DNA from 3 places in the Streptomyces sp. NPDC048270 genome. Region 1 is predicted to be linked to each of the others. Evidence: riboswitches for the same ligand, from Rfam matches in the RefSeq annotation. Region 1 holds a riboswitch; each other region holds the start of a gene.
The links. A riboswitch is a leader RNA that binds a small molecule or an ion and turns the genes downstream of it on or off. The one in region 1 is predicted to bind cobalamin.
Positions count from the first base shown of each region.

Region 2: linked by a shared signal. The riboswitch ahead of AB0D66_RS12900 (acyl-CoA thioesterase) and the one ahead of AB0D66_RS09140 (ABC transporter substrate-binding protein) in region 1 are both predicted to bind cobalamin.
Region 3: linked by a shared signal. The riboswitch ahead of AB0D66_RS04690 (energy-coupling factor ABC transporter permease) and the one ahead of AB0D66_RS09140 (ABC transporter substrate-binding protein) in region 1 are both predicted to bind cobalamin.

Region 1 covers NZ_JBEZLV010000007.1:42,979-45,859, forward strand. The annotation lists gene AB0D66_RS09135 (iron ABC transporter permease) at 1-368, opposite strand, end outside; gene AB0D66_RS09140 (ABC transporter substrate-binding protein) at 365-1,612, opposite strand; cobalamin riboswitch at 2,018-2,140, opposite strand; gene AB0D66_RS09145 (DUF4142 domain-containing protein) at 2,440-2,881, shown strand, end outside.
Region 2 covers NZ_JBEZLV010000011.1:107,014-109,894, reverse strand. The annotation lists gene AB0D66_RS12905 (2OG-Fe(II) oxygenase) at 1-732, opposite strand, end outside; cobalamin riboswitch at 924-1,149, shown strand; gene AB0D66_RS12900 (acyl-CoA thioesterase) at 1,217-1,660, shown strand; gene AB0D66_RS12895 (ABC transporter substrate-binding protein) at 2,027-2,881, shown strand, end outside.
Region 3 covers NZ_JBEZLV010000003.1:313,924-316,804, forward strand. The annotation lists gene cbiQ (cobalt ECF transporter T component CbiQ) at 1-633, opposite strand, end outside; gene AB0D66_RS04685 (energy-coupling factor ABC transporter substrate-binding protein) at 637-981, opposite strand; gene AB0D66_RS04690 (energy-coupling factor ABC transporter permease) at 981-1,676, opposite strand; cobalamin riboswitch at 1,705-1,930, opposite strand; gene AB0D66_RS04695 (flavodoxin family protein) at 2,224-2,881, shown strand, end outside.

The sequences.
Region 1 (2,881 bases):
GCCACCCCGCCGGTGCTGACGACCACCGCGGCCACGCCCATGCTCGCGCCCGAACTCACCCCGAGGGAGAACGGATCGGCCAGCGCGTTGCGGAACAGGGTCTGCATCTGTACGCCGGCGACCGCGAGCGCGGCTCCGACGGCGGTGGCGGTCAGGGCGCGCGGCAGCCGCACCTCTTGGACGATCACGGCCCAGCGCGGGTCGCCGCCGCCCGCGCCGGACAGGACCCGGACCACCTCGGCGACCGGTACCCGGTACGAGCCGGTGGCGATGGTGAGGACGAACAGGGCGGCCGTGCCGGCCGCGAGCGCCGCGAAGACGGCGGCGCGCCGTCGTCGCGGCGTCGTACGCGGTTCCCGTGTGCTCACGCCTTCGGCACCTTGGCGTAGAAGGTGAAGGCGTGGTCCTGGGACTCGTCGGGGTGGAGGAGGGCGTAGAGGTCCGCGAGGACCAGGTCGGGGCGCAGGACCCCGCGCTCGAAGTAGTCGTTGCCGCCCTCGGGGCCGAGCGCCTTGGTGTTCGTCCAGACCTCGCCGCCGGTGACGGCCTTCAGCTCGCCGTAGCGGCGGTCGGCCTTCACGGCGTCGCCCGTGGACGCCCACTTCTCGCCGACCAGCCACAGCGGCGCGTCGCCGCCCTTGGCGTAGACGGCTTCGAAGGTGAGCTGGAGGTTTCCGGTGCCGGGGTCCTCGGCCCAGGGGTACGTGCCGCCCGCGTCCTTGATCAGCTTGCCGGCGTAGCCGCCGCCGGGGGCCATGTTCCAGGTGCCCTGGTACATGGTGCCCGGCAGCACCTGGACCGGCCGGCCCGCCGAGACCGCCGCGGCGGCCTTGGCGGCGACCTTCCCGTAGTCGCCCTCGACCGTGTCGAACACCTCGGCGGCGCGCTTCTCCGCCCCGGTGAGCGCGGCCATGGCCTTGACCCACTCGGCCCTGCCGAGGGGGCTCGGCTCCAGCCACTCGGCATTGGCGACGACGGCGATGCCGGCCTGGCGCAGCTTGGGGTACTGGGGGTCGTCGGTGCCCTGGGTCATCAGCACGTCAGGCTTGGCGCCGATGACCGACTCGGCGTTGAGCGTGCGGTCCTTGGCGTACTCGACGACCTTGCCCGCCCGGACCCGCTCGCGGACCTCGGCCGAGCTGATGTGCTTGGCGCCCGCCACTCCGGTCAGTACGTCGAGGGTGCCGGTCTCGGTCAGCAGCGGCAGGTGGGTGGTGGAGGCGGAGTACAGGCTCTTGACCGGGACGGACAGCTGCTGGGCGAAGGCCAGCTCTGCGTCGAGAACCGGCTTCGGGGCACCGCACTTGACCAGCACGTACGACTCGGGCTTGGCCTTCGGATAGGGCTCGTTGACCGTGAGCACCTGGTAGCTCTTCTCGTACCGCAGGGAGAAGTTCTTGGCGTGCCGCACGGTCGACTTGACCGGGAAGTAGTCCTTCTCCGGGTCGAAGTCGGTGATGCAGCCGGCGCTTTCGCCCCCGGCCGCTCCGGCGGTCCCCGATCGGGCCGGATCGCCGCCGCAGGCGGTGAGCGCCAGGGCGAGCCAGGGCGCGAGCAGCGTCGCGAGGACGGCGGACGGGCGGCGGGCGGGCAGGGGTGGTCGTACGGGCACGGGAGCTCCTGGAGGCGTGCGTCGGACGCGCACCGGAAACCACCGGGGCGCGCGGAGGGGAGGGCGGGGCGGAAAGAGGGAATTCCGGGGCTGGGAAGGGTTCTTCAGCGCCCGGACGGAAGCGCGGGGCCGGGGGCCGGGACGGCCTGCCGGCGCGGTCGGCCGAACCTGACGGGTCCGGCGAACCCGACGGGTCCGGCGAACCAAACGGGTCCGGCGAACGAAACGGGTCCGGCGAACCGGCTGGGGAGACCGGACGCGCAACGGCGGGCCGGGCCGGCGGGGCGGCCGGGCCGGCCCTCACGGGCAGCGGGCGGCGCAGGGGTCACACAAGCACGCGGGCACACGAGTGCCACCGTCCTCTCTCGGGGAAATCCGCCCCGGGGCATCGAGGTGCGACGGCGTGAGTCTCCTGACTCGGGATCGGCGCTTCTCCGGCCTTCCCGCCCGGTCGGGCGGTGGCATCGGCGGAGTCGCTCCCCCTTCACAGTGGCGGTACCGTGCCGGATTTACACCGGCTTCCTCGTTCCGCCGTCGCTTGACGGCCGAAGCATCCCAGACCGGCGCGCCCTCCCGCCAGTCCCTCAACTGCGCCTCGAGCGGGGGACGTCGCCGGCCACCCCGTCGGGGCAGGGCGCGGCGCGGCAAGATATCAGCCCTTCGGGGACTTGCCCGGATGTTTATCCAATGGTGATGGTCCTGCCGACAGGCCACCACCCGTGGCACTAGCGTCCCGTGACACCCCGGGAATGCGGGTGTGCAACGCACGGCGCGTGCGGACCCTCCGGCCCCGCTGCCCCTCCCGGCCCACGGACCTAGGAGGCACTGTGCTGTCATTCGGGCGGCGTTCCGTCAGCAGGTTTTCGGTCGCCACGAGATACACGATCGGCAGCGGCTTCGTCATCACCGCACTCGCCGTCACGCTGATCGCGCTGCTGATCCCCGTGGAGAGGTTCGGCACGCAGGCCTCGGCCTCGGCCGCACGCCCGGCCGCCGAGGACGACGGCGCCGGGATCATGAGTACGCCGTACGGGCCGCTGACCCCCACGGACCGGGACTTCGTGCGCAAGGTACGGCTCGCCGGCCTGTGGGAGCTGCCCGCCGGACGGCAGGCCCAGCAGCGCGGCACGCGCGGCACCGTGCGCACCGCCGGCGAACACCTCGTGGAGGGCCACACCGAGCTCGACCGGCAGGTGATCCAGGTGGGCCAGGCCCTCGGGGTCGACCTGCCCAACCAGCCGTCCGAGCAGCAGCGGGGATGGCTGGGCC
Region 2 (2,881 bases), on a different contig from region 1:
GCGGGCCATCCACGGCCAGATCTCGAAGGCCGCGGCGGGCGGCGCCGTCGCGCGCCCGGGCCCGCTGATCCACGTCGTCAGGGTGAACCGGCTGTCGGCGAACAGCCCGCTGGCGCACGTGGACGGGACGACCTCGTGGTAGGCGCTGGCCGGGAAGAACACGATGGTGTCGTGCTCGGGCTCGATCGTGCGGTAGGAGTCCGCCGGCCTGGCCCCGCCCTCGTTCAGCACGGTGTCGTACAGCCGCAGCCGTCCGCCGTCGAAGCCGCGGGGCCGGCGGTGCAGGTAGTACACCGCCGACACGGCCGTGCCGACGTCGCGGACCCGTGAGGCGTCGGTGTGCATGCCGTAGTGGCCGCCTTCGCCGTGCGCCGTCAGGACGGTCAGGGTCTGCGTGAGCGCGGTCCGGTGGCCGAGGACCTCCTGGACGAGCGGCAGGCAGTCCGCGAGGTGCGCGCTGAACACGGCGCTGGTCACGGGGAGTACGAGGGAGCTGCGGCCCTTGTGGGAGACCTGGCCCGACAGCGGGTCGAGGACCGTCCCCGCGTTGAAGTCGGCCTGCCGGGAGATCGCGTACTCCAGTAGGGTGGCGGCGCGCTCGGCGCCGAGGAAGTTCTCGAAGCGGCAAACGGGGGCCGCCACCACAGGAGCGGTGGACCACTGGTCGGAGGGGGGCAGGGCATCGGTACCGATTTCCCTGGACGCGGCCGGTTCCATCGCGTATCCACTCATGGCCCGGAACCGTACGCGGGGCCGCCGAAGCCGTCGAAGGAGCACGCGGGGCGCACGGGAGTACGCCGCCACGCCGGTACCCCGCCCCGCCCGGCGGTCGCCGGGCCAGGGCCCCCGCTGCCGCCCGGGGCCGGTCCGCCCGCGCCCACGGCACCGGACGGAGGGCTGGTCAGGCCGGTGATGGCGCCGGGTAGGGTGTGAGCGCAGCTGGTTCGCCCCGTCCGCCAGGCGGGATGCGTCGCAAGAGGGAACCCGGTGGGAATCCGGGACTGCCCCGCAGCGGTGAGCGGGAACGACCGCCGTCATACGCACTGGAGCCGGAACCGGTTCCGGGAAGCGACGGCCACTAGGTGCCCGCCGGGAGACCGGCAGGCGTGTCCGCGAGTCCGAAGACCTGCCACTGCCCGCATGCCGAAACGTCATGCGGGGTGCCGGAGAAGACTCTCCGGGGCCTTTCTGCCGCGACTCGCGAAGGAGAGTTGACGTGGCCGACCAGACCGCTGCCGCCGTGAGGTGCGTCGCCAAGAACCCGGGCGACTCCCGGGTGACGCTCGCCCACATCATGAGCGAGCACGACACCAACCTCTACGGCACCATCCACGGCGGCGTGGTGATGAAGCTCATCGACGACGCCGCCGCTGCCGCCGCCGGACGCCACGCCGACGGCCCCGCCGTCACCGTGGCCGTGGACGGGATGGCGTTTCTGGCACCGGTGCGCGCCGGTGACCTGCTCAGCGTCGACGCCGAGCTGGTACGCGCCGGCCGGACGTCGATGACGGTCGGCGTGCGCGTCGGGGCCGAGCGCTGGAACGCCTCGGGCCCCACCACGCAAGTGGCCACCGCCCGACTGACCTTCGTCGCCGTCAACGCCGAGGGCGAGCCGCGTCCCGTCCCCACCCTCGACGTCCCCGGGGCGCTTCCCTCGTAGGCGAAGGGCCGTACGCCCGGGGGCCCGTGAGGCTCCCGTCCGCGAACGGCCCCGGTGCGGCGCGGACATGCCTCCTCAGGTCCGGAACCGCGTGGCGCGAGCCGCCGTACGCGCCCCCCGTGCGCCCCTGCACGCCATCCCCACCCCTCGACGACCGTGCGCGGTTCCCCCCGGGCCGGCCGCACGCTCCCTCCCGACCGGCGCCGGTCGGCCCGGCCTGCGCCGAGCCGAGCCGAACCGAGCCGCCCCGGCCTGCCGCCGGCACGGCGCGAAGACCGTCCGACGCATCCGATCCGTCCATCCGATCCGTCCCGTCCATCCGATCCGTCCCGTCCATCCGATCCATCCGCGGTGAGAGGACCACCCATGCCCCGCATCCACCCCAAATCCCTGCTGTCCGCCCTCGCCACAGCCCTGTTGATATCCGGCTGCGGGGGCGCCGCCACGCCCTCCGCCGCCCCGCAGGCGGCTGCCGGCGTCAAGGGATTCCCGCTCACGGTCGACAACTGCGGCGTGAGCACGACCTATCAGCGCCCCCCGCAGCGCGCCGTCTCGCTGAACCAGCACGCCACCGAGGTCATGCTGGCCCTCGGCCTGGAGAAGTCGATGGTGGGCACCGGCTACCTCGACGACAAGATCCTGCCCGACTACCAGGCCGCCTACGACGGCGTGAAGGTCATCTCCGAGGAGTACCCCTCCTTCGAGGCGCTCCTGGAGGCCGAGCCCGACTTCGTCTACGGCGGGTGGAAGTCCACCTTCGACGAGAAGGAGGGGCGCGGCCGGGCCGCCTTCACCAAGGCCGGGATCAACACCCACCTCAACACCGAGGAATGCCCCACCGGACCGGTGAACGCGGCCTCCATGGACGAGGAGATCCGCACCCTCGGCAAGATCTTCGGCGTGCCCGAGCGGGCCGAGGAGCGGCTGGCGGCCCTGCACGCCACCCTCGACAAGGTCGAGGCCCAGCTCTCCGGCGTCACCCCGGTCAAGCTCTTCGTGTACGACAGCGGCGACAAGACGGCCTTCACCGCGGGCGGCAAGGGCATCGGCAACGACATGATGCGGCGGGCCGGCGGGGAGAACCTCTTCGCCGACCTGGACAAGGCCTTCGGCGACGTCTCGTTCGAGCAGGTCGCGCAGCGCGCCCCCGAGGCCATCGTCATCTACGACTACGGCGACCAGTCCGTCGAGGACAAGAAGAAGTTCCTGCTCGCCCACCCG
Region 3 (2,881 bases), on a different contig from region 1:
GCCGTCGTAGCCCCGCCCGGCGAGGCCCGCCTGGAGCCGCGCCGCGCGGTCGAAGGCCCGGACGAACGAGGTCGCGGCGAGCCCGGCCACCGAACGCCACGCCGCCGCCCGGCCGGTGGTGCCCAGGCGGGCGGCCTGGGCCTGGCGGATCCGGGCCAGGGAGTCGAGCAGCAGGAACCCGATCCGGTACATGACCAGGGCCACGTCCACCACCGGGGCCGGCACCCCGGCCCGCACCAGCCGCGGCAGCACGTCCGAGACCGGGGTGGTGAAGGCGAACAGCAGCACCCCGAGCGAGGCCGCCGAGGTGCGCAGCAGCAGATCGGCGGCCTGCCGGGGGCCGTCGGGGGCCATCGAGACCAGCCCGTCCGGCCCGCCCACCGCCACCAGCAGCGGCAGCGCACCGGTGAAGCAGAAGCCGAGCGGGATCCGGAAGGCCCGCCACAGCTGCCGTCCGGCCACCCCGGCGGGGCCGAGCAGCACGCACAGGGTGGCCGCCCCGACGAGCGGCCCGCCCGGCCAGGGGGGAAGGCACACCGCGGTGACCGTCAGCCCGATCCCCAGCAGCGCCTTCTCCAGGGGGTGGCGATGGCGCCAGCGGCTGCTGTGCGCCGCCGCGTCGATCGGCAGCACCGCCTACGACTCCGTGGCGGGGGCCTCGGAGGGCGTCGTGGCCGCCGCGGCCGCAGCGCCCTGGCGGCGGCCCTTGCGGACCCCGAAGTAGTACGCGAGCACGCCCGCGCCCAGCGCCGCCTGGAGGGCGAACAGCGCCGACTCGATCTCCCCGGAGGGGGGTTCGTACAGCGGCGAGAACCACGGCTCGTAGTCGGGCCTCAGCTCGGTGATGGCCGCCTCCGCCTGCGCGTCGGCGCCCGCGAACGGCTCCTCCTTGCCGTCCCCCAGCCCGAGGGCGAGGGGCAGCACGGCCAGCGCCGCCACCAGGAGCAGCAGCAGGGTGTTGATCTTCGCGTTCCTGGTCATCAGACCGCCGCCTCCCGCTGCTTCTTCGAACCGGTGAGCTTGGCGACGCCGAGCCGGATCAGGTCCGACTTGCTGGACTGCATCAGCAGGCGCATCACGAGCACGGTCAGCAGGCCCTCGCTCACCGCGAGCGGGATCTGGGTGAGCGCGAAGATCTCCGCGAACTTCACCAGCGCGCCGGTGAAGCCGGTCGCCGCGTCGGGGAAGGCCAGCGCCAGCTGGACGGAGGTCACGCAGTAGGTGACCAGGTCGGCGAAGAACGCGCCGAAGAACACCGCCACCATCAGCGGCAGGTCGAACTTCCGCAGCAGGCGGTAGACGGCGTAGCCCGCCCAGGGCCCGGCTACCGCCATCGAGAAGACGTTGGCGCCGAGCGTGGTGAGCCCGCCGTGCGCGAGCAGCAGCGCCTGGAAGAGCAGGGTGATCGTGCCGAGCACCGCCATGATCGGCGGCCTGAACAGGATGGCCCCGAGCCCGGTGCCGGTGGGGTGGGAGCAACTTCCCGTCACCGAGGGGATCTTCAGGGCAGACAGGACGAAAGTGAACGCTCCGGACGCACCGAGCAGGAGCGTGCTCTCGGGATTGGCCTTCACCTCGCGGGTGAGGGCCCGGACGCCGTGGACGACGAACGGAGCGGACGCGGCGCCCCAGGCGACCGCGTGCAACGGGGGTAGGAACCCCTCGGCAATATGCATGAGTGGGGAGACCTCTCCAGCACCTCGTGGATGGACAACGCGCCCCGGCCGGTCTCCTGGCTCACGGGTGCTGATGCCCGGGCTCCGCCTTCCCGGGGCCGTGCGGAATCCCGCACGGTGTCCCAGTGGCTTCCCGCTGGGGGTCCCCCCGACGGAGGCAGGGGGAGAGTGGAGCCGGACTTCCCCGATCACAGTGGCGAGGGCCGCACCGGTTTCCCACCGGTTTCCCGAACACCAAGGCCCGCTGACCCTAGTCGGCCGCGCGGGCCGGTAACAACCCGTCTCGAACGGGCCACGAGGTCTCCGGATTCCGCTTGTCGGTGACCCTGGGCGACCGAGTCGGCACAGTCCCGCCAACAGCCGCGCCTGACAGGGGAGTTCCCGGTTCCGGTCCGGCTCGGCGCGGTCCGCCCGGGCCGCCGCGCCGTTCCGGACCGCCGCGGGCCGGCCGGGGCCGCTCCCGAACCGTTCCGCACCCGTGATCCGGGCGGCCCCGTACGGGCGCGGCCCGGTGGCGGCCCCGGCCGGTCCCGCACAGGCTGGGACCGTGGCTGCCGACTACGACTACTCAGACCTGACCGCCGTCTACGTGAACTGCACGCTCAAGCGCTCGCCCGAGGCCAGCAACACCGAAGGGCTGATCGACAAGAGCCGCGCGGTCATGGCGGCGGCGGGCGTCCGGACCTCGCTGATCCGCGCCGTCGACCACGACATCGCGACCGGCGTCTGGCCGGACATGACCGAGCACGGCTGGGAGAGCGACCAGTGGCCGGTCCTCTACAGCCAGATCATGGACGCCGACATCCTCGTCCTGTGCGGCCCGATCTGGCTCGGCGACAACAGCTCCGTGATGAAGCAGGTCATCGAACGGCTCTACGCCTGCTCCTCCCTGCTGAACGAGCGGGGCCAGTACGCCTACTACGGACGCGTCGGCGGCGCGCTGGTCACCGGCAACGAGGACGGCGTCAAACACTGCGCCATGAACATCCTCTACAGCCTCCAGCACCTCGGCTACACGATCCCGCCGCAGGCCGACGCCGGCTGGATCGGCGAGGCGGGCCCCGGGCCCTCCTACCTCGACCCGGGCTCGGGCGGCCCCGAGAACGACTTCACCAACCGGAACACTGCCTTCATGTCGTGGAACCTGATGCACCTGGCCGCCCTGCTCAAGCGCACGGGCGGCATCCCGGCCCACGGCAACCAGC